DNA from 2 places in the Streptomyces sp. WM6372 genome. Region 1 is predicted to be linked to the other one. Evidence: riboswitches for the same ligand, from Rfam matches in the RefSeq annotation. Region 1 holds a riboswitch; the other holds the start of a gene.
What was found. A riboswitch is a leader RNA that binds a small molecule or an ion and turns the genes downstream of it on or off. The one in region 1 is predicted to bind cobalamin.
Positions count from the first base shown of each region.

Region 2: linked by a shared signal. The riboswitch ahead of ADK52_RS18250 (DUF4430 domain-containing protein) and the one ahead of ADK52_RS10615 (energy-coupling factor ABC transporter permease) in region 1 are both predicted to bind cobalamin.

Region 1 covers NZ_LGDB01000115.1:196,755-208,107, reverse strand. Annotated here, with positions in the region: partial or broken gene ADK52_RS39785 (serine dehydratase beta chain) at 1-61, opposite strand, end outside; gene ADK52_RS10635 (L-serine ammonia-lyase) at 24-1,406, shown strand; gene ADK52_RS10630 (hypothetical protein) at 1,668-1,973, shown strand; gene ADK52_RS10625 (SsgA family sporulation/cell division regulator) at 2,173-2,580, shown strand; gene ADK52_RS10620 (AMIN-like domain-containing (lipo)protein) at 2,698-3,198, shown strand; cobalamin riboswitch at 3,310-3,504, shown strand; gene ADK52_RS10615 (energy-coupling factor ABC transporter permease) at 3,533-4,225, shown strand; gene ADK52_RS10610 (energy-coupling factor ABC transporter substrate-binding protein) at 4,231-4,629, shown strand; gene cbiQ (cobalt ECF transporter T component CbiQ) at 4,633-5,382, shown strand; gene ADK52_RS10600 (energy-coupling factor ABC transporter ATP-binding protein) at 5,388-6,218, shown strand; gene ADK52_RS10595 (PadR family transcriptional regulator) at 6,274-6,810, shown strand; gene ADK52_RS10590 (EF-hand domain-containing protein) at 6,880-7,092, opposite strand; gene ADK52_RS10585 (YncE family protein) at 7,181-8,371, opposite strand; gene ADK52_RS10580 (polysaccharide deacetylase family protein) at 8,368-9,147, opposite strand; gene ADK52_RS10575 (ATP-binding protein) at 9,567-10,070, opposite strand; gene ADK52_RS10570 (enoyl-CoA hydratase/isomerase family protein) at 10,314-11,081, opposite strand; gene ADK52_RS10565 (L,D-transpeptidase) at 11,167-11,353, opposite strand, start outside.
Region 2 covers NZ_LGDB01000183.1:133,697-145,049, reverse strand. Annotated here, with positions in the region: gene metE (5-methyltetrahydropteroyltriglutamate--homocysteine S-methyltransferase) at 1-1,884, shown strand, start outside; gene ADK52_RS18250 (DUF4430 domain-containing protein) at 1,990-2,478, opposite strand; cobalamin riboswitch at 2,625-2,763, opposite strand; gene ADK52_RS18245 (hypothetical protein) at 2,990-3,493, shown strand; gene ADK52_RS18240 (hypothetical protein) at 3,590-4,003, opposite strand; gene ADK52_RS18235 (hypothetical protein) at 4,145-4,444, shown strand; tRNA gene ADK52_RS18230 (tRNA-Met) at 4,556-4,630, shown strand; gene ADK52_RS18225 (AraC family transcriptional regulator) at 4,733-5,788, opposite strand; gene ADK52_RS18220 (type 1 glutamine amidotransferase domain-containing protein) at 6,006-6,782, shown strand; gene ADK52_RS40215 (membrane dipeptidase) at 6,861-8,993, shown strand; gene ADK52_RS18210 (glycoside hydrolase family 15 protein) at 8,990-10,819, opposite strand; gene ADK52_RS18205 (TetR/AcrR family transcriptional regulator) at 11,064-11,353, shown strand, end outside.

The sequences.
Region 1 (11,353 bases):
ACAGCTCGGCCCGGACCGCCACCGTGGCCATCTCCGTCTTCGATCTCTTCTCCATCGGCATCGGCCCCTCCTCCTCCCACACGGTCGGCCCGATGCGGGCCGCCCGCATGTTCGTGACCCGGCTGAAGAAGGACGGCGTACTCGCCCAGACGGCGGCGGTCCGGGCCGAGCTGTACGGATCCCTCGGCGCGACCGGCCACGGCCACGGCACGCCCAAGGCGGTGCTGCTGGGCCTGGAGGGCCACTCCCCCCGCTCGGTGAACGTGGAGAGCGCCGACGACGAGGTGGAGCGCATCCGCAAGACCGGCCGCCTGCGCCTGCTCGGCACCGAGATAGGGAGCGCGCACGAGATCGCCTTCGACGAGCCGAGCCAGCTGATCCTGCACCGCCGCCGGTCCCTGCCGTACCACGCGAACGGCATGACGCTCTTCGCGTACGACGCCGCGGGCGCCCCGCTGCTGGAGAAGACGTACTACTCGGTCGGCGGCGGCTTCGTGGTGGACGAGGACGCGGTCGGCGAGGACCGGATCAAGCTCGACGACACGGTGCTGAAGTACCCCTTCCGCAGCGGCGACGAGATGCTGCGCATGGCCCGGGAGAGCGGCCTGTCGATCTCCGCGATGATGCTGGAGAACGAGAAGGCCTGGCGCACCGAGGAGGAGATCCGCGAGGGCCTGCTGGAGATCTGGCGGGTCATGCAGGCGTGCGTCGCGCGCGGCATGTCGCGCGAGGGCATCCTGCCGGGCGGGCTGAAGGTCCGGCGCCGGGCCGCGAACACCGCCCGCAAGCTCCGCTCCGAGGGTGACCCGCAGGCGCTCTCGATGGAGTGGATCACCCTCTACGCGATGGCCGTGAACGAGGAGAACGCGGCCGGCGGCCGGGTGGTCACCGCTCCGACGAACGGCGCCGCGGGCATCATTCCGGCGGTCCTGCACTACTACGTGAACTTCGTGCCCGGCGCCGACGAGGAGGGCGTGGTCCGCTTCCTGCTGGCAGCGGGTGCGATCGGCCTGCTCTTCAAGGAGAACGCCTCGATCTCCGGCGCCGAGGTCGGCTGCCAGGGCGAGGTCGGCTCGGCCTGCTCGATGGCGGCGGGCGCCCTCGCCGAGGTCCTGGGCTGCACCCCAGAGCAGGTGGAGAACGCGGCCGAGATCGGCATGGAGCACAACCTGGGCCTGACCTGCGACCCGGTCGGCGGCCTCGTCCAGATCCCGTGCATCGAGCGCAACGGCATGGCGGCGGTCAAGGCCGTCACCGCGGCCAAGATGGCCATGCGCGGCGACGGCAGCCACAAGGTCTCCCTCGACAAGGTCATCAAGACCATGAAGGAGACCGGCGCCGACATGAAGGTCAAGTACAAGGAGACCGCCCGCGGCGGCCTGGCCGTCAACGTCATCGAATGCTGATGCCTTGATCCGGCACGCATGACGGAGGAGGGGCCCGGCGCGGTGCGCGCCGGGCCCCTCCGGCGTTCCACAACACGGTGAAATCGCAGGCCAATTGAGGTTTGCGGGGAGTTGATCACGCTTGAGGGCGAACCCTCCGCTGCGGGCTGGTTTCTCGATGATCACATGCGCCATGGTGATCACGTGACGTCGCGGCCACACCCCCGGCGGTCGGCCAACCGCCTTGGACCGCAGCCTTTTTGTGCACTGGAGGACCTCATCATGGCAAGCAACCGCAGCATCCGCGTCCTGGCGGCCGTCGCAGCGCTCCCCTTCGCCGTCGCGCTCTTCGCCGGCACGGCCCAGGCCGACAACGGAGCCGGTGCGGGCGTCTCGTCCGACGCCGCCGTCGCCGAGATCCTCGGCAGCGGGGTCGCCGGCGGCAACCTCGGCAACTCCTCCACCACCCAGCAGGTCGCCACGGGCTCCGGGGCGTCCAACCAGAGCAACGGCGCCCAGGCCAACGGCGCCGGCTTCACCGCCATCGGGCAGTCCAACGGCTCGTTCGTGTTCAACCCCGTCCCGTAACGGACCGGTGACGCGGCGGCCCGCCTTCCCCCCGGAGGGCGGGCCCCTTCGCGTTCCCGTCCCCGTTCCTGTGAGAAGACGGGCCCAGCGGCCCCCGGGGTCGGGACCTTCGGCCCGCCGGGGCGGCCGGGGGGTGGGCTAGCTTGCCCGGGAGGGCCCGCAAGCCGCCCGGCCGGGACACGACAGAGAGGCGCAGCGCATGGACGGCATCGAGTACCGCGTCCTCCCGCTCCGGCTGGAGGCCTCGCCCGAGCCCGTGCCGGTGTGCGGGGCCTTCACGTACCGCCGCGACCGGCCCTACGAGCTGGCGCTCGACTTCCGGGGGGCCGGGATGCACCTGGCGCGCTGGGTGTTCTCCCGGGACCTGCTGCTCGACGGGGAGATCTGCGCGACGGGCGAGGGGGACGTCCAGGTGTGGCCGCGGTGGCGGGGCGGGGAGCCTCGGGTCTTCCTCGCCTTCAGCAACGGCGCGCAGAGCTGCGTGGTGTCCGCCCGGGCGAAGGACGTACGGGCGCTGTGCCGGCGGCTGGTCGGGCTGGTGCCGCGGGGCGAGGAGCGGCGGCACTACGACCTCGACGCCGAGCTCAGCACCCTCCTCCCCCGGTAGCGGAGGATTCAGGGCTGTTTCTTTTGGTTTGCTCCGGTTTGGGTGCAACCATGAGCCCGCCGGGAGTGTCCTCAGCAGTGACACCGGTCCCCGCCTCCGAAGAATCAGGGGGACGTCATGAATCACCTCCACCGCCGGCAGCTCGTGGCACTCGCCACAGGTGCGCTGCTCACCGCCGGGATCACCCTCGCCGCGCCGGCCTCGGCCGCCGTCCGGCCCACGCCGCTCGTCGTGAACGCCCGCTGGGGCGGACACTGCACGTACGACCGCATCGTCATCGACCTGCGGGGATACGTTCCCCGGGCCACCGTCACCCGCGTCCCCCGGCTGGTCCACGACGGGTCCGGCGCACCCGTCCCGCTGACGGGGAAGTACTTCCTGGAGATCCGGCTGCATCCCGCCGCGGCGCACGACCGCACGGGCGCCGGCACGTACCGCGGGCCGAAGCTGGTCAGGATCCACCTGCCGCAACTGAAGGGCCTCGCCCTGACCGGCGACTTCGAGGGGTACGTGACCTTCGGCGCCGCCTTCGGCGCCAAACCCTCCGTCAGCTCCTTCACGCTGCACGGGCCCGAGCGGTTCGTACTGGACGTCGCGCACCGCAACGTCTGCCGCTAGGTCGTGGCCGCCGCTCGGGCCGGAGCCTCGTACGGGCCCGGGCGGCGCCGCCGCCGGACCGCACCCGTTCGGAACCGTTCGGGCCGGGTTGGTGCCGGTCCGTCCGTCCGACTAAGGTCATCTGGCCTTGGTGTTCGGGAAACCGGTGGAGAACCGGTGCGGCCCTCGCCACTGTGAACGGGAAGTCCGGCTCCATCCCGCGGGAGGCCACTGGGCGGCGCGGGAAGTTCCGCACCGCCCGGGAAGGCGGAGCCAGGGCATCAGCACCCGTGAGCCAGGAGACCGGCCGGGGCGCGTTGTCCATCCACGAGGTGCTGGAGAGGTCTCCCCACTCATGCATATAGCCGAGGGGTTCCTGCCCCCTTTGCACGCGGTCGCCTGGGGCGCCGCGTCCGCTCCGTTCGTCGTCCACGGTGTCCGCGCCCTCACCCGCGAGGTGAAGGCGAACCCGGAGAGCACGCTGCTGCTCGGGGCGTCCGGAGCGTTCACTTTCGTCCTTTCCGCCCTGAAGATCCCTTCGGTGACGGGCAGTTGCTCGCACCCCACCGGAACCGGACTCGGGGCGATCCTGTTCCGGCCGCCGATCATGGCGGTGCTCGGCACGATCACCCTGCTCTTCCAGGCGCTGCTGCTGGCGCACGGCGGGCTGACCACCCTCGGCGCGAACGTCTTCTCGATGGCGATCGCCGGGCCCTGGGCGGGCTACGGGGTGTACCTGCTGCTGAAGCGCTTCGACGTCCCGCTGATGGTGACCGTCTTCTTCGGCGCCTTCTTCGCCGACCTGGTCACCTACTGCGTGACCTCCGTGCAGCTGGCGCTGGCCTTCCCTGACCCGGGGAGCGGGTTCCCGGGCGCCCTCGCGAAGTTCGGGGGCATCTTCGCGGTGACCCAGATCCCGCTCGCGGTGAGCGAGGGGCTGCTGACGGTGCTCGTGATGCGGCTGCTGATGCAGTCGAGCAAGTCGGACCTGGTCCGGCTGGGCGTCGCGAAGCTGAGCGGTCGCAGCGAGCGGAAGGCGGCGGTCTGATGGGCATGAGCCGGAACACGAAGATCAACGGCCTGCTGCTGCTCCTGGTGGCGGCACTGGCGGTACTGCCGATCGCACTGGGGATGGGCGAGGGCAAGGAGGAGCCGTTCACGGGCGCGGACGCGCAGGCGGAGACGGCGATCACCGAGCTGAAACCGGACTACGAGCCCTGGTTCTCGCCGCTGTACGAACCCCCCTCCGGGGAGGTGGAGTCGGCGCTGTTCGCCCTCCAGGCGGCACTGGGCGCGGGCGTTCTCGCGTACTACTTCGGCGTCCGCAAGGGCCGCCGCCAGGCCGCTGCCGCTGCCGCCGCTGCCACTGGTGCCACTGCCGCGGGCGCCGCGAGTGCCGCTGGTGCCACTGGTGCCGCCGGTGCCGCCGCCGGCCCCACCGCGGAGTCGTAGGCGGTGCTGCCGATCGACGTGGCGGCGCACGGCAGTCGGTGGCGCCGCCGCCATCCGCTGGAAAAAGCCCTGCTGGGGTTCGGTCTGACGGTCACCGCCGTGTGCCTGCCGCCCTGGCCCGGCGGGCCCCTGGTCGCCGCCGCCACGCTGGCCGTGCTCCTCGGCCCGGCGGGCGTGGCCGGGCGTCAGCTGTGGCGGGCGTTCCGGATCCCGCTGGGCTTCTGCTTCACCGGCGCGCTGCCGCTGCTCGTCGCCGTCGGCGGCCCGGCCGGGTTCGTCTCACTCGCGCCCGACGGCCCCCGGCACGCCGCGGAGCTGCTGCTGCGGACCTCGGCGGCCTCCCTCGGGGTGCTGCTGTTCGCCTTCACGACGCCCGTCTCGGACGTCCTGCCCCGGCTGGTCCGGGCCGGGGTCCCGGCGCCGGTGGTGGACGTGGCCCTGGTCATGTACCGCATCGGTTTCCTGCTGCTGGACTCGATGGCCCAGGTACGGCGCGCCCAGGCGGCCCGTCTGGGCCAGTCCGGGCGGGCGGCGGTGTGGCGTTCGCTGGCCGGGCTCGCCGCGACCTCCTTCGTACGGGCCTTCGACCGCGCGGCGCGGCTCCAGGAGGGGCTGGCCGGCCGCGGCTACGACGGCTCGCTGCGGGTCCTCGTACCGGAGGCGGCCCTGTCGTGGCGGTTCCTGGCGGCGTCGGGGGCCCTCCTGGCGGCACTGATCACCCTGACCCTCACCCTGAAGGGGCTTTACCCGTGAACCCGTTGGACCGGTTGAACCCGTTGGTCGAACTGGCCGGCGCCGGCTACGCGTACGAGGACGGCCCGATGGTCCTCGCCGACGTCGACTTCTCCATCGCGCGGGGCCGGGCGCTGGTCCTGCTGGGCCGCAACGGCAGCGGGAAGACCACGCTGATGCGGCTGCTGAGCGGGGGCCTGCGGCCCGGCTCGGGGTCGCTGCGCCTCGACGGCGCGGCGGTCTCGTACGACCGGGCGGGGCTGACCCGCCTGCGCACGGCGGTGCAGCTCGTGGTCCAGGACCCGGACGACCAGCTGTTCGCGGCCTCGGTGGAGCAGGACGTGTCGTTCGGCCCGATGAACCTGGGGCTGCCGGCGGACGAGGTCCGCGCCCGGGTGGACTCGGCGCTCGCCGCGCTGGACATCACGACGCTGCGGGACCGCCCGACGCACCTTCTCTCGTACGGCCAGCGCAAGCGCGCGGCGATCGCGGGGGCGGTGGCGATGGCCCCGCGGGTGCTGATCCTGGACGAGCCGACGGCGGGCCTGGACCCCGACGGACAGGAGCGCCTGCTGGACGTCCTCGCGGGGCTGCGCGCGGCCGGCACCACGGTGGTGATGGCCACGCACGACGTGGACCTGGCGGTCCGCTGGGCCGACGACGCGGCGGTCCTGACCCCGTCGGGCATCCGCACGGGCCCGGCGGAGACCCTCCTGTCGGATCCGCGGCTCCTGGCCGCGGCGGGACTGCGCCAGGCCTGGTCCCCGGCGGTGGCGTCCTTCCTCCGCGCCCGCGCCCTCCTGGCCCCGCAGGCCCCGGGCCCGAAGACCCCGGAAGCCCTGTCCGCCTGGCAGTAGGGGTCTCCATGCCTCGGTTCTCCATGCCCCGGGTCTCCATCCCTAGGATGGCGGCATGTCGCTGCCGCACGCCATCCTCACCGCCCTGATGGAGAAGCCCTCGTCGGGGCTGGAGCTGACGCGGCGGTTCGACAAGTCGATCGGGTACTTCTGGTCCGCGACGCACCAGCAGATCTACCGCGAGCTCGGCCGGCTGGAGGAGGCGGGGCTGATCCGGGCGCTGCCCAGCGAGGTGCCCGTACGGGGGCAGAAGAAGCAGTACGAGGTCCTGGACGCCGGCAGCGCGGAGCTGGCGCGGTGGGTCGGCGAGATGCAGGACCCGAAGGCCATCCGGGATCCGCTGCTGCTGCGCATCCGGGCGGCCGCCGTGGTGGGGCCGAACGGGCTGGCCGCGGAGCTGCGGCGCCACCTGGAGCTGCACCGGAGGCAGCTGGCGGTCTACGAGGCCATCGAGGAGAAGGACTTCCCGCCGGGGCGGGACTCCGACGAGGACCGGCTGCGGCGGCTCGTCCTGCACGGCGGCACCGGCCTGGAGACGTTCTGGCTGCGCTGGCTGGAGGAGGCCCTGGCCGAGGTCGAGGACATGGGCTGACCGGCGCAGAGCCCCCGCCCGCCCGACAGGAGGGCGGTGCGGGGGCTCTGCGCAAGGGCTGGCTGGCTCTTACTTGTTCAGGGCGGCCCAGAACTCGTCGAAGCTCATGCGGCCGTCGCCGTTCGCGTCCTTGGCGGCGATCACGGCGTCCGCGACGGCGCCGGTGACGAACGCGTCGCCCATCGCCTTCATGGCCGCGCTGTACTCGTCCGCCGTGACGAAGCCGTCACCGTCCGCGTCGAACTTGCCGAACGTCGCCCGCGCGCTCTCGATGTCAGCCACTGGGATCCACCCCTTCTCGGTGCTTGTTGACCGGCCAAGGGTAGCGGCAGCCGGGCCCCGCCCCTCCCGCGGGTCCCGGCGCCGTGGCCTAGCGGAAGATCCCCGTGTGGCCGAGCGAGTAGCGGCCCGGCTGCGGGTAGACGGCCAGGCCGTGCGGGCCGCCGCCCACCCGGATCTTGGCGAGCTGCCGACCGGTCGCCGTGTCGATCGCGTAGACCTCGGAGTTGTAGCGCCCCGACAGCCACAGCACCTTGCCGTCGGCGGAGACACCGCCCATGTCCGGGCTGCCGCCGTCCGGCAGCTCCCACTTCTTCGTGAGCTTGTTCTGTTTGAAGTCGAAGACGGAGATGCTGCCCTCGCCCCGGTTGGAGATGTACATCTCCCTGGAGTCGCGGCTCACGTACAGGCCGTGCGTGCCCTTCCCGGTGGGCAGCAGCTTGGGGATGTCGAACTTGTCCCCGCTGAGCACCCACATGCCGTCCGCCATCATGTCCGCGACGTAGAAGGTCTTCCCGTCCGGGGAGACCTTCACGTCCTGCGGCATCGCGCCCTCGAACGGCAGCTTCTGCTGGCCGATGACCTCCATCTTCTCGGTGTCGACCTTGAGGAGCTCGCCGGAGAACTCGCAGCTCACGATGAAGTACCGGCCGTCGGCGGAGAAGTCCGCGTGGTTGACCCCGAAGCAGGTCACCGGGACCGTCTTCACCCGGTTCATCGTGTGCGGATCGCGGAAGACCAGCTCGCGGTCCATGGAGGCCATCACGACCGCGTACGTGCCGTTCGGCGTGAAGTACAGGTTGTACGGGTCGTGCACCTCGACCGGTTCGCCCGCCTCGCCGGTGGCCGGGTTGATCGGGGTGAGCGTGTGGCCGCGGTTGTTGTTGACCCACAGGGTCTTCATGTCCCAGGACGGGACGACGTGCTGGGGCTGGATCCCGACCGGGATGGTGTCGATGACCTTGTACGTCTTCGGGTCGATGACGGACACCGTGTTGGAGGTGGTGTTCGGCACGTAGACCCGCGACGGGAAGTCCTTGACCAGCGGCGAGAGGTTGTTCGGCCGGTCGGCCGCGTACACGTCCTTCGGGTCCAGGAGCGGCGGCATGCCGGCCAGGCCGGGCGGTACGGCCGGGACGGCCTTGACGGGCTGCCGGGCCGGGGCCGCGGAGCCGAGCGCCTCGGAGGGCTCCTTGTCGGCCGATCCGCAGCCGGCCAGGGCGGCGAGGACCAGACCGGCCAGCAGCACGGTGGCCTTCCGGGGAAGGCGGGTGGTCGTCATGAGGTCAGCAGCTCCGTGGTGGTCACCGCGCGCAGCTTCCGGCGCGCGAGTTCTTCGAGGAGGGGCGGCATCGCGTCGACCGTGTCCGCGTAGCCGAAGTGCAGGCTCACCACCGATCCGCCGTGGATCGTCCCGGTGACGGTGCGGATGACGGCCGCGGCGCCGGGCGAGGTGAAGTCGAGGGAGTCCACGTCGTACGAGAGGACGTGCGGGTAGCCCGCCCGCCGGGCCAGCTCCTTGACCAGCGGGGTGGCGTACTGGGTCTGGGAGGGGCGGAACCAGGTGCCGATGGAGCCGGTGAGCCGCTTCAGCCGCTGGGCGCAGCCGGTGATCTCGGCGTAGGCCTCCGCCTCGGGCATGTCGTTGATCGCGAGGTGGCGCTGGGTGTGGTTGCCGAGCTCGTGGCCGCCGTCCAGGACCCGGCGGGCCATGTCCGGGTGGGCGTCGAGCCAGCTGCCGATCGCCAGTACGGTGACCCGCGCGCCCGCCCTCTCGGCCTCGGCCAGTACGGCCCGGGCGATGGCGGGGTCCCCGTTGCCGTGGAAGGTGAGGGCGACCCGGGGGCGGTCGCGCGGACCGTGCGCGATCTCGTCGGGCTGGCCGGGGAACCGGCGCGGGGCGGCGGCGGCCCGGACGGGCGCGGGTTTCGCCGAGGGCGCCACGGCGGGCGGGCCGGCGGGCGTACGGGCGTCCGTGCCGCAGGCGGCGGTGAGGGCGCCGACGGCGGCCGCGGCGCCGGCGCGGAGGGCGGATCGGCGGTCCGGGTAGCAGAGCACCCGCCCATTTAAGGGGTGGATGCTGTGGAAGATAACGATTGACCCATTTCGGGACCTTCATCGGAGTGCACCCGGACGAGGGAGCGTCCGGTATCCGATCAATGAATCACACGGAGCGGTGGATAGTTATTCATCGAATGCGAGGTGAGTGGCCCACCTCACCTAGGATTCAACCCGAAACTCTTACTATTTGCACACTTATGTCCAGGTTGGGACTTTTGGCGTTTGGTCGCCCGTCTGCCATAGTCGGAATCACGGCTTCCCCATTGACCCGAGCGAAGTCGCCACGCCGAGGATCACACCCCCTTCGATCCTCGGCGCACCCATGAAGCCCCCACGACGCCCCACCACGGCGACCGGGGGCTTCAGGCGTTTCGGGGGACGGCGCCCGCAGGGGGACAGCGCCCGCACGGGGGCGGTCAGCGGTCGGCGACCCGCATCTCGAACCAGGTGATCTTGCCGCGCGGCAGCAGGTCGGCGCCCCAGCGGTCGGAGAGCTTGTCGACGAGGAAGAGCCCCCGCCCGGTGGTGTCCAGCTCGTGCACCGGCATCAGGCAGGGCAGCCCGCGCGAGGGGTCGCGCACCTCGATCCGGATCCAGCCGCGCCGCCGGTGCATCCGTAAGCCGAAGGACCGGGCGCCGGTGTGCCGCACCGCGTTGCCGACGAGCTCGGAGACCAGCAGGACGGTGTGCTCGGACACCTGCGGGGAGAAACCCCAGAAGCGGATCACCACGTACTGGGCGAGCCGGCGGGCCGTGCTCGCCGACTCCGGCATGGACGGCAGGTTCACTTCCACCTCAGCCGGGTTCCCGTACAACTCCAGTGCCTTGAGACCCTGTTCGTCCTCAAGAGCCGCCGTCAGCCGTACGGCGGAAGCGCTGTTGCGCTGCCGCGGCTGTTCCACACCCTCCAGGCCCGCCATGGACCCATCATGGACGGCCGATGTGCCCGCACGGGCCGTTCCTCAGGAAAACACCCCCCGGAATCATTGATTCCAAGGGGGCGTTCCGTCATATGCGCGGGGCAACCGGAGAGCCGTGGGACCACCCTGATCTGCGGTGACCCACCGCTCCCGGAAGATCACCCGGAGTGGATCTCCACCGCTCCTTAAGGCTCCCTTAAGGCCTGGCTAATCCACCCCTAGGGAGGACCAACGGCTTTCCGGCTAGACGAACTTCGCCTTGCCCGGGCCCTCCTCGACGAAGCTGCGCATGCCGCGCTCGCGGTCCTCGGTGGCGAACAGGCCCGCGAACCAGTTGCGTTCGATGGTCAGGCCGGTGTCGATGTCCGCCTCCAGGCCCGCGTCCACGCACTCCTTGGCGGCGCGCAGCGCGATCGCCGGGCCCTGGGCCAGCTTGGCGGCCCAGGCGTGCGCCTGCTCGTACACCTCGGCGGCGGGCACGACGCGGTCCACGAGGCCGAGGGCGAGCGCCTCCTCGGCCTTGACCATGCGGCCGGTGAAGATCAGGTCCTTGGCCTTGGACGGGCCGATGAGCCGGGACAGCCGCTGGGTGCCGCCGGCCCCCGGGATCAGGCCGAGCAGGATCTCGGGCTGGCCGAGCTTCGCGTTGTCGGCGGCGATCCGGTAGTCGGCGCACAGCGCGAGCTCGCAACCGCCGCCGAGGGCGTAGCCGGTGACGGCGGCCACGACGGGCTTGGGGATCCGGGCGACGGCGGTGAACGCGTCCTGGAGCGCGCGGGACCGGGCGACCATCGCCGCGTGGTCCATCGTCTGCATCTCCTTGATGTCCGCGCCGGCCGCGAACACCTTCTCGCCGCCGTAGATGATCACCGCGCGTACGTCGGCCCGGTCGGTGGCCTCCACCGCGAGCTGGCGCAGCCGGTCCTGGGTGGCGATGTCCAGGGCGTTCATGGGCGGCCGGTCCAGGCGGAGGGTGCCGACGCCTTCGGAGACTTCGAGAGAGAGGGTCATACGCGGAAGGTTAGCGGTGGCTAACGCGAGTGGCCCGGTGCCGTGGGTCACAGCACCGGGCCACTCGACTACGTACGGGGGAGGACTACTTGATCCACTCCGCCCAGTCCATGTTCCAGCCGTTGAGGCCGTTGTCCGGGGCGATCTGCTTGTCCTTGGAGTTCTTCACGATGACGACGTCGCCGATCAGCGACTCGTTGAAGAACCAGGCGGCCGGCTGGTTGCCGTCACCCGCGCCGCGGACGTCCTTGAGGCCCACGCAGCCGTGGCTG
Region 2 (11,353 bases), on a different contig from region 1:
GCCGAGTTGAAGGAGGCCCTGACGCTCGGTCACGCGGGCCGTCCGGTCCTCGTCGGCCCGGTCACCTACCTGCTGCTCGCCAAGCCCGCGCCCGGCGTCGCCGCCGACTTCGAGCCGGTCACCCTGCTCGACCGGCTGCTGCCCGTCTACGCCCGGGTGCTGGCCGACCTGCGGGCGGCCGGCGCCGAGTGGGTCCAGCTCGACGAGCCGGCCCTCGTCCAGGACCGCACCCCGGCCGAGCTGAACGTCGCCGCGCGCACCTACCGTGAGCTCGGCGCCCTCACGGAGCGCCCGAAGCTGCTCGTCGCCTCCTACTTCGACCGGCTCGGCGAGGCCCTGCCCGTCCTGGCGAAGGCACCCGTCGAAGGCCTGGCCCTCGACTTCACCGACGCGGCCGCCGCGAACCTCGCCGACCTCGCCGCCGTCGGCGGGCTTCCGGGCAAGCGCCTGGTCGCGGGCGTGGTCAACGGCCGCAACATCTGGATCAACGACTACCAGAAGTCGCTGACCACGCTCGGCACCCTCCTCGGCCTCGCCGACCGCGTCGACGTCGCCGCCTCCTGCTCCCTCCTCCACGTCCCGCTGGACGCCGCCGTCGAGCGGGACATCGATCCGCAGGTCCGTCGCTGGCTGGCCTTCGCCCGCCAGAAGACGAACGAGATCACCACGCTGGCCCGCGGACTCGCCCGGGGCACCGATGCCATCGCCGCCGAACTCGCCGCCAACCGCGCCGACCTGGCCTCCCGTGCCACGTCCCCGGTCACCCGCGACCCCGCGGTCCGGGCCCGCACCGCGGCGATCACCGGCGCGGACGGCCGCCGGCCCCAGCCGTACGCCGACCGGGCGGCCGCCCAGCGCGCCCACCTGGGGCTGCCGCTGCTCCCCACGACGACCATCGGCTCCTTCCCGCAGACCGACGAGCTGCGGGTGGCCCGAGCCGACCTGCGGGCCGGGCGGATCGACACCGCCGGCTACGAGGAGCGGATCAAGGACGAGATCCGCGAGGTGCTCTCCTTCCAGGAGAAGACCGGCATCGACGTCCTCGTGCACGGCGAACCCGAACGCAACGACATGGTCCAGTACTTCGCCGAACGGCTGACGGGCTACCTCGCCACCCAGCACGGCTGGGTGCAGTCCTACGGCACGCGCTACGTGCGCCCGCCCGTCCTGGCCGGGGACATCTCCCGACCGGAGCCGATGACCGTGCGCTGGACGACGTACGCGCAGACGCAGACGGCCAAGCCGGTGAAGGGCATGCTGACCGGCCCGGTCACCATGCTCGCCTGGTCCTTCGTACGGGACGACCAGCCCCTCGGCGAGACCGCCCGCCAGGTCGGACTGGCCCTGCGCGACGAGGTCGACGACCTGGAGTCAGCCGGCACTTCGGTCATCCAGGTCGACGAGCCCGCCCTGCGCGAGACGCTCCCACTGCGCGCCGACGGCCACGCCGAGTACCTGGCGTGGGCGACCGAGGCGTTCCGGCTGACGACCTCGGGCGTGCGGCCGGAAACCCAGATCCACACGCACATGTGCTACGCGGAGTTCGGCGACATCGTCCAGGCGATCGACGACCTCGACGCCGACGTCATCAGCCTGGAGGCAGCCCGCTCGCACATGCAGGTCGCGACCGAGCTCGCCGAGCACGGCTACCCGCGCGAGGCCGGCCCCGGGGTGTGGGACATCCACTCGCCGCGCGTCCCCTCCGCCGCCGAGGCGGTGGCCCTGCTCCGCAAGGGGCTGGAGGCCATCCCGGCGGAGCGGCTCTGGGTCAACCCCGACTGCGGTCTGAAGACGCGCGGTTGGGCAGAGACCCGTGCCTCCCTGGAGAACCTGGTGGCCGCGGCCCGCGAAGTCCGCGCGGAGACCGGTAGCGCGGCCGGCTGACCTGCATGCGGGCCGGAACGTCAGTCTCCTGATGTTCCGGCCCGCCCGCCCGCGTCCCCGTCAGGCGGGGGTGTTCGGATGCGCCTTCCCGCTGGGAGGGCGGTCTTAGAAGGCGGTCCAGGTGAAGGCGACCTGGTCGCCGGCGTTGAGCTTGAACTGGCAGCCGCCGACCGGGGTCGGGGTGCCGTTGACGGATATGCTCCAGTAGGCGGAGCCGCCGCCGCTGACGTTCTTGATCGTGTCGACGGAGAAGTCGTCGAACGAGGCGTACCAGGTGCCGTCCCAGCTGAAGTAGTGCGTCTTCGCCGCGTCGTCCAGGGCGGCGGTCGGCGTGGGCACGGCGCTCGGGTTGGCCGAGCCGTTGGTCCCGTCGCACTTGTGCGTGCCGCCGGTGACCGTGGTGACGTCGTGGCCCTTGGTCTTGATCTTCCCCTTGAACAGCAGACCGCTCGGGCCCTGCACCGTGAGGTTGACCTTCACCGGGGCGTTCGTGTTCGGAACCGGCTTGGCGTGGGCGACCGCAGGCGCGGTGGCGAGCGCGAGCCCCAGGGCGGCGGACGTGACGAGGGTGCGGCGGACGAGGTTCGGGCGCATGAATTGCCTTTCGAGCCGGACGGGCACGCAGAGCTGCCCTGTCCGCCACGGCATCCGCCACTGGTGCCACGACCCCGCCACGGCGGGATCCGGCTGGATGGTGAGCCGGCGGCTCAAGGCTTCGCGCTGCAGACCATGACAGTGGGAAGCGGTACGAACCGCGTGCTGGGCTCTCCGACTCGGAGCACGGACGCGCTCCACACGGTTGCAGGTCAGCGCCGGATTCCCACCGACTTCCCCCAGGTCACACGGCGATTCAGTTGTCGCCCGATGCGGACCGGGCAGACGCATCGTACGGTCGTGACAGCGTGGTGACCAGTGGCCACTTTCCGGGGCGACGCGTCGCCGTCGAGATCGGACCGTCGCGGCACGAGCGGCATCAGGCCGCGCCGATACCGCGGCACGAGCGCCGCGAACCGGGCATGATCCACTGGACACCCACCGCCGGGGCACCTCGCGGAACCGTTCCCCGGAGATGCCGGGCCCCGATCGACACACCGGAGAATCGGCCGTGACCGGCATCGAATTCCTAGCCTCCTTCATCAGGACCGGGCGCCTGCACGGCATCGGCATCGGTTCCACCCTCGCCGAGGTCGGCCGGGCCCTGCCGTACCGCTGCGTCGACGTCGTCGATGAGGGCGGCGCGTCGCTCCGCCGCGACTACGGCTTCGTCGAGTTCTACTTCAACCCCGGGAGCGAGTGGGTGATGTCCGGCGGGTCGATCGAGCTGCACCGCCTCGCGAACGCCCCGGGGCGGGCGGCCCGATGGGGCGCGGGCACGGGCGTCGACTTCACCCCGTACACCGCCTGGGCGGACGTACGGGAGGCGCTCTCCGAGCTCCCTGCTGCCCCGGAACTCACGGTCACCGCCCAGGGCGGGTTCCTGGAGTACCGGGCGGAGACGTCCTGCGTCTCCCTCCTCGTCGTGGACGACGAGGAGGAGCGGAGGGGCCGTCACGTGGGGCACGGGGACCTGTGGAGTGCCGGCCTGTGGGCGCCCGTACGGCCGAACTGACCGTTCTGGGGAATCCTTCGAAGACCCCGGCGCGTTGACCGCTCGCGCGCAACCACGGCAGGCCGAGGCGCAGGATGTACGTGCCGGTGCTGTCGGTCAGGGCATCTCGTCGGGGTCGCAACTCGCCCGGCGCAGCCCGATCGTGCGCAGGGCCCGCATCAGGGCTTCGGAGTCTCCCTCGCGCACGACGTGGACGGCGCCCTCGACCGCAAGGCCGGACACGGCACGGGGCATGCGGTCGGCGGCCGTCCGCAGCACCACCCCGCTCGGCGGGTCCAGGGATCGCACCCCGCGGAACACGCTCAGGATGTCCGGGTCCGCGTCGAGGCTGTCGAGCCCGGCGGGCAGGGACAGGACGGTGATGTCGGGCAGCAGGAGGCGGGCGTGCGCGAGGGCGACGGCGGGGTCGTGGGCATGTGACAGAACCCGGAAGTGCGGATTGCGCTGGATGCCCGCGCGCAGGAGCTCCAGCTGCTCGCCGTCCGGCACGCCGACCACCAAAACCGTCATCACCTGTTCCATCCTGCGTTCCGGCACGCCGTGACGCGACCCGGGGCGCACGTGCACACGGCGGCGACCGCTCCCGATCCGCCCGGGCCGGCGCCCGCGGGGGCTGCCGGCTGATCGCCCGCGGGCGGCGACACTGGTGCCATGAGCCAGCACCGCTTCCCCGTTGACCTGACCGGCACCGACGACACCGGCGGCACCGCCGGCGCCCCGAGCCATCACCGCAAGCCCCAGTACCGCCACAGCCTCCGGTACGAGAACCCCGCCGGTGAAGCGTGGACCAGCCCCGAGGGGCACACGCGGCGCGCTCCCTCCGGTCTCACCGTCGTGACGTGTTCCTGCGGCCTCGCCACCGAGGCGCTCCCGAGCGATGACGCGCGGCTCGTCTACGAGGAACACCGCAACGTGATCCGCGACGAGACGATGCGCGACGATCTGCGGTAGGCGAGCCGGGCCCCCGGTCCTCCTCACGGGACTGCCCGTCCAGGCACCCCCGGAGCGGCCGGGCAGCACGCCGAGCGAAAACTGGTCGAATGCGGCAGGACAGTGCCGTAGGGTGGGGTTCACCGACGCCGGTAGCTCGCTGGGCTCATAACCCAGAGGTCGCAGGTTCAAATCCTGTCCCCGCTACTACCCGGAAGGGCCCGGATCCTCACAGGATCCGGGCCCTTCCGTCGTACGGAGGCGCTGTGGCCCCGGGGCGTGACGGGGACCCGCCCGCGGTGACGCCCGTCACCCGCTGCCGGCTCCGTCCCGGTTGTGGGCCGCGGGCCCGTACCGGCCCCGGTACGCCCCGGGAGGCATGCCCTCCCACCGGGTAAAGGCGCGGACCAGGGCCGTCGCCCCGCTCAGGCCGACGAGGGGGGCGATCCGGTCCAGCGGCAGGGGCGTGCTCTCCAGCAGCCGCCTGGCCCGGCCGTGGCGGGCGGTGTCGAGGAGCGCGCGCCACGAGGTGCCCTCCGCGTGCAGGGCCCTGCGCAGGGTCCGGACGCTGAGGTGGAGCTCCTTGGCGGGGCCCTCGGGGCCCGCGTCCTCCAGCGTGGCGTGCTCCAGCCACCGCCGCACGCGCTCGGCCACGGGCGCGGGCGCGGACAGCTGGTGCAGGAGCCGGTCGGCGTAGGCCCGGTGCAGGGCGTTGAGCGTCGGGTCGTAGAGGGGGCGGCGCCGGTCGAGGTCCTCGTTGGCGACCGTGATCGCGTTCTCCCGGGCGTCGAAGGTGACGGGGCAGCCCAGAACGCGGGCGTAGGGCTCCGCCGATCCCGCACGGGGATGGGCGAACGACACGGACAGGGGCGCCCAGTCGTCCCCGGCGATCCAGCGGGCCGCCCGCACCATGCTGCTGACGATCGCCTCCACCTGCTGGGGGTGCATGGCCGCCGGGTCGACGGTCGGCCGGTAGCGGATCCGGCTGGCGCCGCTGCGGCGGTCCAGGGACACCGTGCCCGCCTGGCTCACCAGGGGGTGGTAGCGCTCGGCCGCCAGAGCGGCGTCCGCGAGGCTGGCGCAGGTGAGGACGAGGTGGCCCATGATGTGCAGGCCTTCGGGCCGGATGCGGTCGCCCACGAGGAGCCCGGTGTGCGGGCCGGCGTCGCGGGCGCCGAGCACGGCGTCCCACAGCGTACGCATCTCACCGAACCCCAGCCGGTCCGTGGGCAGGGCCCAGGACGCGGACCCGACGGACCCGACGGACCCGATGGCCCCGGCGGACCCGACGGTGCCGTCCTCCAAGGCGCGCAGGACGGCGAGGGCGTAGCACGCGGTGACGGAGGGCGGCTCGATGGTGGACACGGCCGCCAGTCAATGCGGGCGCACCGACCCCGTCAACACCGTCCGCGAGGACGGCCGCCGGGGGCGGGTCGGGAGAGTCAACGGATTGGCCGCCGGAGTGAATGACGGCGCCGCGGGCCGCTTCTAGGGTCGGCCTTCGGACCCCGCGGGGGTCAGGGGCCCACGGAGCACCGGGGATGCGAGCTGCCCTGATCGCCACCGCTCAGAGGAGTACGCCGTGATTCTCTTCCTGCTCCCCGCAGGCGACTACGACCCGACCGAGGCGGCGGTTCCCTGGGCCGCACTGCGGGACGCCGGCTTCAAGGTGCGGTTCGCGACCCCGGGCGGGAAGGTCGCGCTCGCCGACCCCAGGCTCACGGACCTCGGCTTCTCCTGGCTGTCGCCCTGGCTGATGACCCGCCGCGCCGAGCTCGCCGCGTACCGGCGCCTCTGCGAGGACCCTTGGTTCCTCGCCCCTTCCTCGTACGCCGATGTCGACCCCGCCGACGTCACGGGCCTCTTCGTACCCGGCGGCCACGCCGCGGGCATGCGGACGCTGCTCGAAGACGCCACCGCCCAGCGACTGTTCGCCCGGGTCTTCACCCGGAACCTGCCGGTCGGGGCCGTCTGCCACGGCGTGCTGCTCGCCGCCCGGGCCAAGGATCCCGCCACCGGGCGCTCGGTCCTCCACGGCCGGCGGACCACGGCCTTGACGGCGCTGCTGGAGTTGACCGGGTGGAACCTCACGAGGCTCTGGCTGGGGCGCTACTACCGCACGTACCGCACCACCGTGCAGCAGGAGGTCACCGCGGCGCTCGCCGATCCGGGCCACTTCCTCACCGGCCCGCCGCTGCCCGTCCGCGACACCGCCGCCCGCCCCGGACGCGGCTTCGCCGTCAGGGACGGCAACTACGTCTCCGCGCGGTGGCCCGGCGACTGCCACCGCCTGGCGGGGGAGTACCTGGCCCTGGTCCGTGCCCATGAAGCGGAGCGAGCGGTGCGCGGGAACGGCTGATCGGCCCGCTCGCGCCGACCGGCGGCCGGAGACGATCTCCAAGTTGTCATGAACGCATCGTGAGAGGGAGGGATGGCGATGAACCGACGAAGAGTCTTCGGACGGAGCCGGTACCTGTTGATCGGCCTGGTCCTCGCACTGGCGGCACTGTTACTCGGTCCGGCGACCGCCGGCGCGGCGGCAGGCCCGCAGTGGTGGGAGCCCGTCGCACGCCCGGCCCCTGACTCGCAGATCAACGTCACAGGCGAGCCGTTCAGGGGGACCGACGCCCGGGGCCGGGTCCGCGGATACGTCGACGCGCACGTCCACCTGATGTCCAACGAGGGCTTCGGAGGACGGCTGGTCTGCGGAAAGGTCTTCTCCACGGCGGGGGTGGCGGACGCCCTCAAGGACTGCCCCGAGCACTACCCGAACGGCGTCCTCGCCCTCTTCGACATGATCACCAAGGGCGGCGACGGCCTGCACGACCCGAACGGCTGGCCGACGTTCCGCGACTGGCCGGCCCACGACTCCGCCACCCACCAGCAGACCTACTACGCCTGGGTGGAGCGGGCCTGGCGGGGCGGCCAGCGGATCCTGGTGAACGACATGGTCACCAACGGAGTCATCTGCTCGCTCTACTTCTTCAAGGACCGCGGCTGCGACGAGATGACCGCGATCAGGCTCCAGATCCAGAAGACGTACGAACTCCAGGACTACGTCGACGCCATGTACGGCGGCGCAGGCAAGGGCTGGTTCCGGGTCGTCACCGAGCCCGACCAGGCCCGCAAGGTCATCCAGGAGGGCAAGCTCGCCGTCGTCCTCGGGGTGGAGACCTCCGAACCGTTCGGCTGCAAGCAGGTGCTGGACAGTGCCCGCTGCACGATGGCGGACATCGACCGCGGCCTGGACGAACTGCACCGCCTGGGCGTGCGCAGCATGTTCCTCTGCCACAAGTTCGACAACGCCCTGTGCGGCGTCCGGTTCGACTCGGGCACCCAGGGCATGGCCATCAACGCCGGCCAGTTCCTGTCGACCGGCACCTTCTGGAGCACCGAGGCGTGCCCCGGCCCCGAGCACGACAACCCGATCGGCTTCGGGCTCGCCGCAGGCCCGGCCGCGGCCGAGGGCCAGGAGGAAGCGGGCGCCACCGCGACCGCCGTGAGCACCGCCGCCGCCGGGGCAAAGGAGGAGGCGGAGGCACGGGCCCGGATCCGGGACGCCCTGCCGGAAGGGGTCGAACTGCCGCGGTACGCCGGCTCCCTACAGGCGGCGCAGTGCAACCGCCGGGGCCTGACCGCCCTGGGCGAGTACGCGGTGCTGGGCATGATGAAGCGCAGCATGATGCTGGAGATCGACCACATGAGCGTCAAGGCGGCGAACCAGGCGCTGCGCGTGCTCGAAGGCGAGCAGTACGCCGGCGCCCTGTCCACCCACGGCTGGATGGACGACAACTGGACCGAACGGGTCTACCGCCTGGGCGGCTTCATCACCGGCCACATGTACGAGGCGCCCGCGTTCACCGCCGAGGCGCGCAGGCACGCCGCCCTGCGCGCCGAGTACGGCGCCGGGTACGGGATCGGCACCGACATGAACGGCTTCGCCTGGCTGCCCGGAGCCCGGGCCGCGGCCGGCGACCCCGTGCACTACCCGTTCCGCAGCCCCGACGGCGGTTCGGTCCTCGACCGTCAGGTGACCGGCGACCGTGTCTGGGACGTCAACACCGACGGCGGCGGTGCCCACTACGGCCTCGTACCCGACTGGATCGAGGACATCCGCGTCACCGGCGGCCAGGACGTGGTGGACGAGCTCATGCAGGGCGCCGAGGGCTACCTGCGGACCTGGGAACGCAGCCGCGGCCACACCACGCCCTACACCCCGCTCGTCCGCGGCTACCGCCCCCACTACGGCCACCTCGCCTCCCCGCGCCCCCTGCCCGGCGACTTCACCCACGAGGCGGTCTGGAAGGTACTGAGGGATCCCGCGCCCGGTACGGTCCGGCTCTACGAGTGCAAGGCGGCCAACCACTCGCTGCTGACGCCCGACCCGGGATGCGAGGGCCAGCAGCCCCTCGGCCCGGTCGGATACGTGTACACCACCGCGGTGCCCGGATCGGTGCCCCTCTACCGGTGCTACATCCCGTCCGTCTTCGACCACTTCGTATCCAACAGGCCCGACTGCGAAGGCCCGTACACCCGGGAAGGACTGCTCGGCTACGTCATGCCGGCCTAGCCGAGGGCCCGGTCGAGGTTGAACGCCGCGCTGATCAACGAGAGATGGGTGAAGGCCTGCGGGAAGTTGCCGAGCTGTTCGCCGGTCAGGCCGATCTCCTCGGCGTAGAGGCCGACGTGGTTCGCGTAGGTGAGCATCTTCTCGAAGGCGAGCCGCGCCTCCTCCAGCCGTCCGGCGCGGGTGAGCGCCTCGACGTACCAGAAGGAGCAGATCGAGAAGGTGCCCTCGGCTCCCCTCAGGCCGTCCGGGCTGGCTTCGGGGTCGTAGCGGTAGACCAGCGAGTCGGACACCAGCTCCGCGGTGAGCGCGTCCAGGGTGGAGAGCCATTTGGGGTCGGTGGGGGAGATGAACTTGGCCATCGGCATCATCAGCACCGAGGCGTCGAGCACGAGGTCGTCGAGGTGCTGGACGAACGCCCCTCGCTCGGGGGACCAGCCGCGCTGCATGATCTGCCGGTAGATCGCGTCACGGCTGCGCTGCCAGCGGGGGAGGTCCGCGGGCAGGCCCCGCCGGTTCGCCATCCGGATGGCCCGCTCGATCGCCACCCAGCACATCAACCGGGAGTACACGAAGTTCTTTCGTCCCCCGCGGGTTTCCCACACCCCGTCGTCGGGCTGGTCCCAGTGGTCGCAGAGCCAGTCCACCAGTACGCCGAGCTCCTCCCACCGGTCGCTGCTGATGGGCTGGCCCCACTTGTCGTAGAGATACACGGAGTCGATGAGCGCTCCGTAGATGTCCAGCTGGAGCTGCCCGGTCGCGGCGTTCCCCACCCGCACCGGGGCGGACCCCAAGTAGCCCTCCAGGTGGGGCAGTACCTGCTCGGGCAGCTCGCCGCGCCCGTCGATCCCGTACATGATCTGCAGTGGGCCGGCGGGGCCGCTGCCCCGCATGATGCCCCGCTCGGACAGGAAGCGCATGAACGCCTCGGCCTCGCCGGTGAAGCCCAGTCTGAGCATGGCGTAGACGCAGAACGCGGCGTCGCGGACCCATACGAAACGGTAGTCCCAGTTGCGTTCGCCGCCGATCTGCTCGGGCAGGCTGGTCGTCGGGGCGGCCACGATCGCACCGGTCGGGGCGTACGTGAGCAGCTTCAGCACGAGAGCCGAGCGGTGCACCATCTCCCGCCACCGTCCGTGGTAGCGCGAGCCGGCCAGCCAGTCGCGCCAGAACCTGACCGTCGTCTCGAACTGCTGCTCGGCCTCGGCCTGGGGGCAGGCCCGCGGGATGACGTCGTCGACGACCGGGTCGAGGGCGAACACCGCCGACTCGCCCTCCAAGAGCTTGAAGCCGGATCGTGCGTCGAGTCCGTCGCACTCCAGCGGCGCGGTGGAGGTCAGCGCCAACGACAGGCTCCCGGAACGGAAGACCACGGTGTGGGCGCCCCGCGCCTGTGCGGAGTGCGGTGCGGCGCCGTACCCGAAGCGGGGAGCCACGTGCGCCGTGAAGGGAAGCGATCCCCGTACGCAGATCACCCGGCGGATCAGCCGGTGCGGGGCTTGCGCGTCCGAGTCGTCGGCGACCGGCATGAAGTCCTGGATCTCGGCCACCCCGTCGGAGGCGAAGAACCGCGTGATGAGAACGTTCGTGTCGGGAAAGTAGAACTGCCGGGTCCGCGTCGGCACGTCGGCGGCGAGTTCGAACGACCCGCCCCGGTCCGCGTCCAGAATGGAGGCGAACACGCTCGGTGAGTCGAAGCGCGGGCAGCAGTACCAGTCGATGGTGCCGTTCGTGCCCACGAGCGCCGCGCTGTGAAGATCCCCGATGAGGCCGTGGTCTGCGATCGGCAGATAGGACGAGAGGCCCGTTCGTCCGAATCCGGCGTTCACGATACCGGCCTCCCTACGGCGGCAGGGCGCATGGTGCGTACTCGTGATGGTAGGACTTCCCGGCCACGGCTGCCATCGCGTCCGGCGGCGCCGCGGCCTCCCCCGCAGGCGGCGCGGCCCTCTCGCGTCGGCCTGGCCCGACCACCCGGAAGGCGCCGACCCGGCCCGGCCCTGCTAAGGTTTTATGTTCTAAGATGGTTGGTCATATTGCGACGAGGGGGTGCTCCCGATGGGCAGGAGGAGCATGCGCGAGGAGATCGTCGAGGCGGCGGTCGACCGGTTCCATGCCCGCGGGTTCAACGGGGCGGGCGTCAAGGACATCACCGACGGCGCGGGGGTCCCGAAGGGGTCGTTCTACAACCACTTCGAGAGCAAGGAAGCGCTGGCCGTGGTGGCCCTGGAGCGGTACGGCGAGAGCCGCCGGCTCCACGAGCTCACCGATGCGTCCGTCGATCCGCTGCTGCGGCTGCGGCGGCACTTCGAATTCCTCCGTGATGAGAACACCGGCCGGGACTTCGCCCGCGGCTGCCTCCT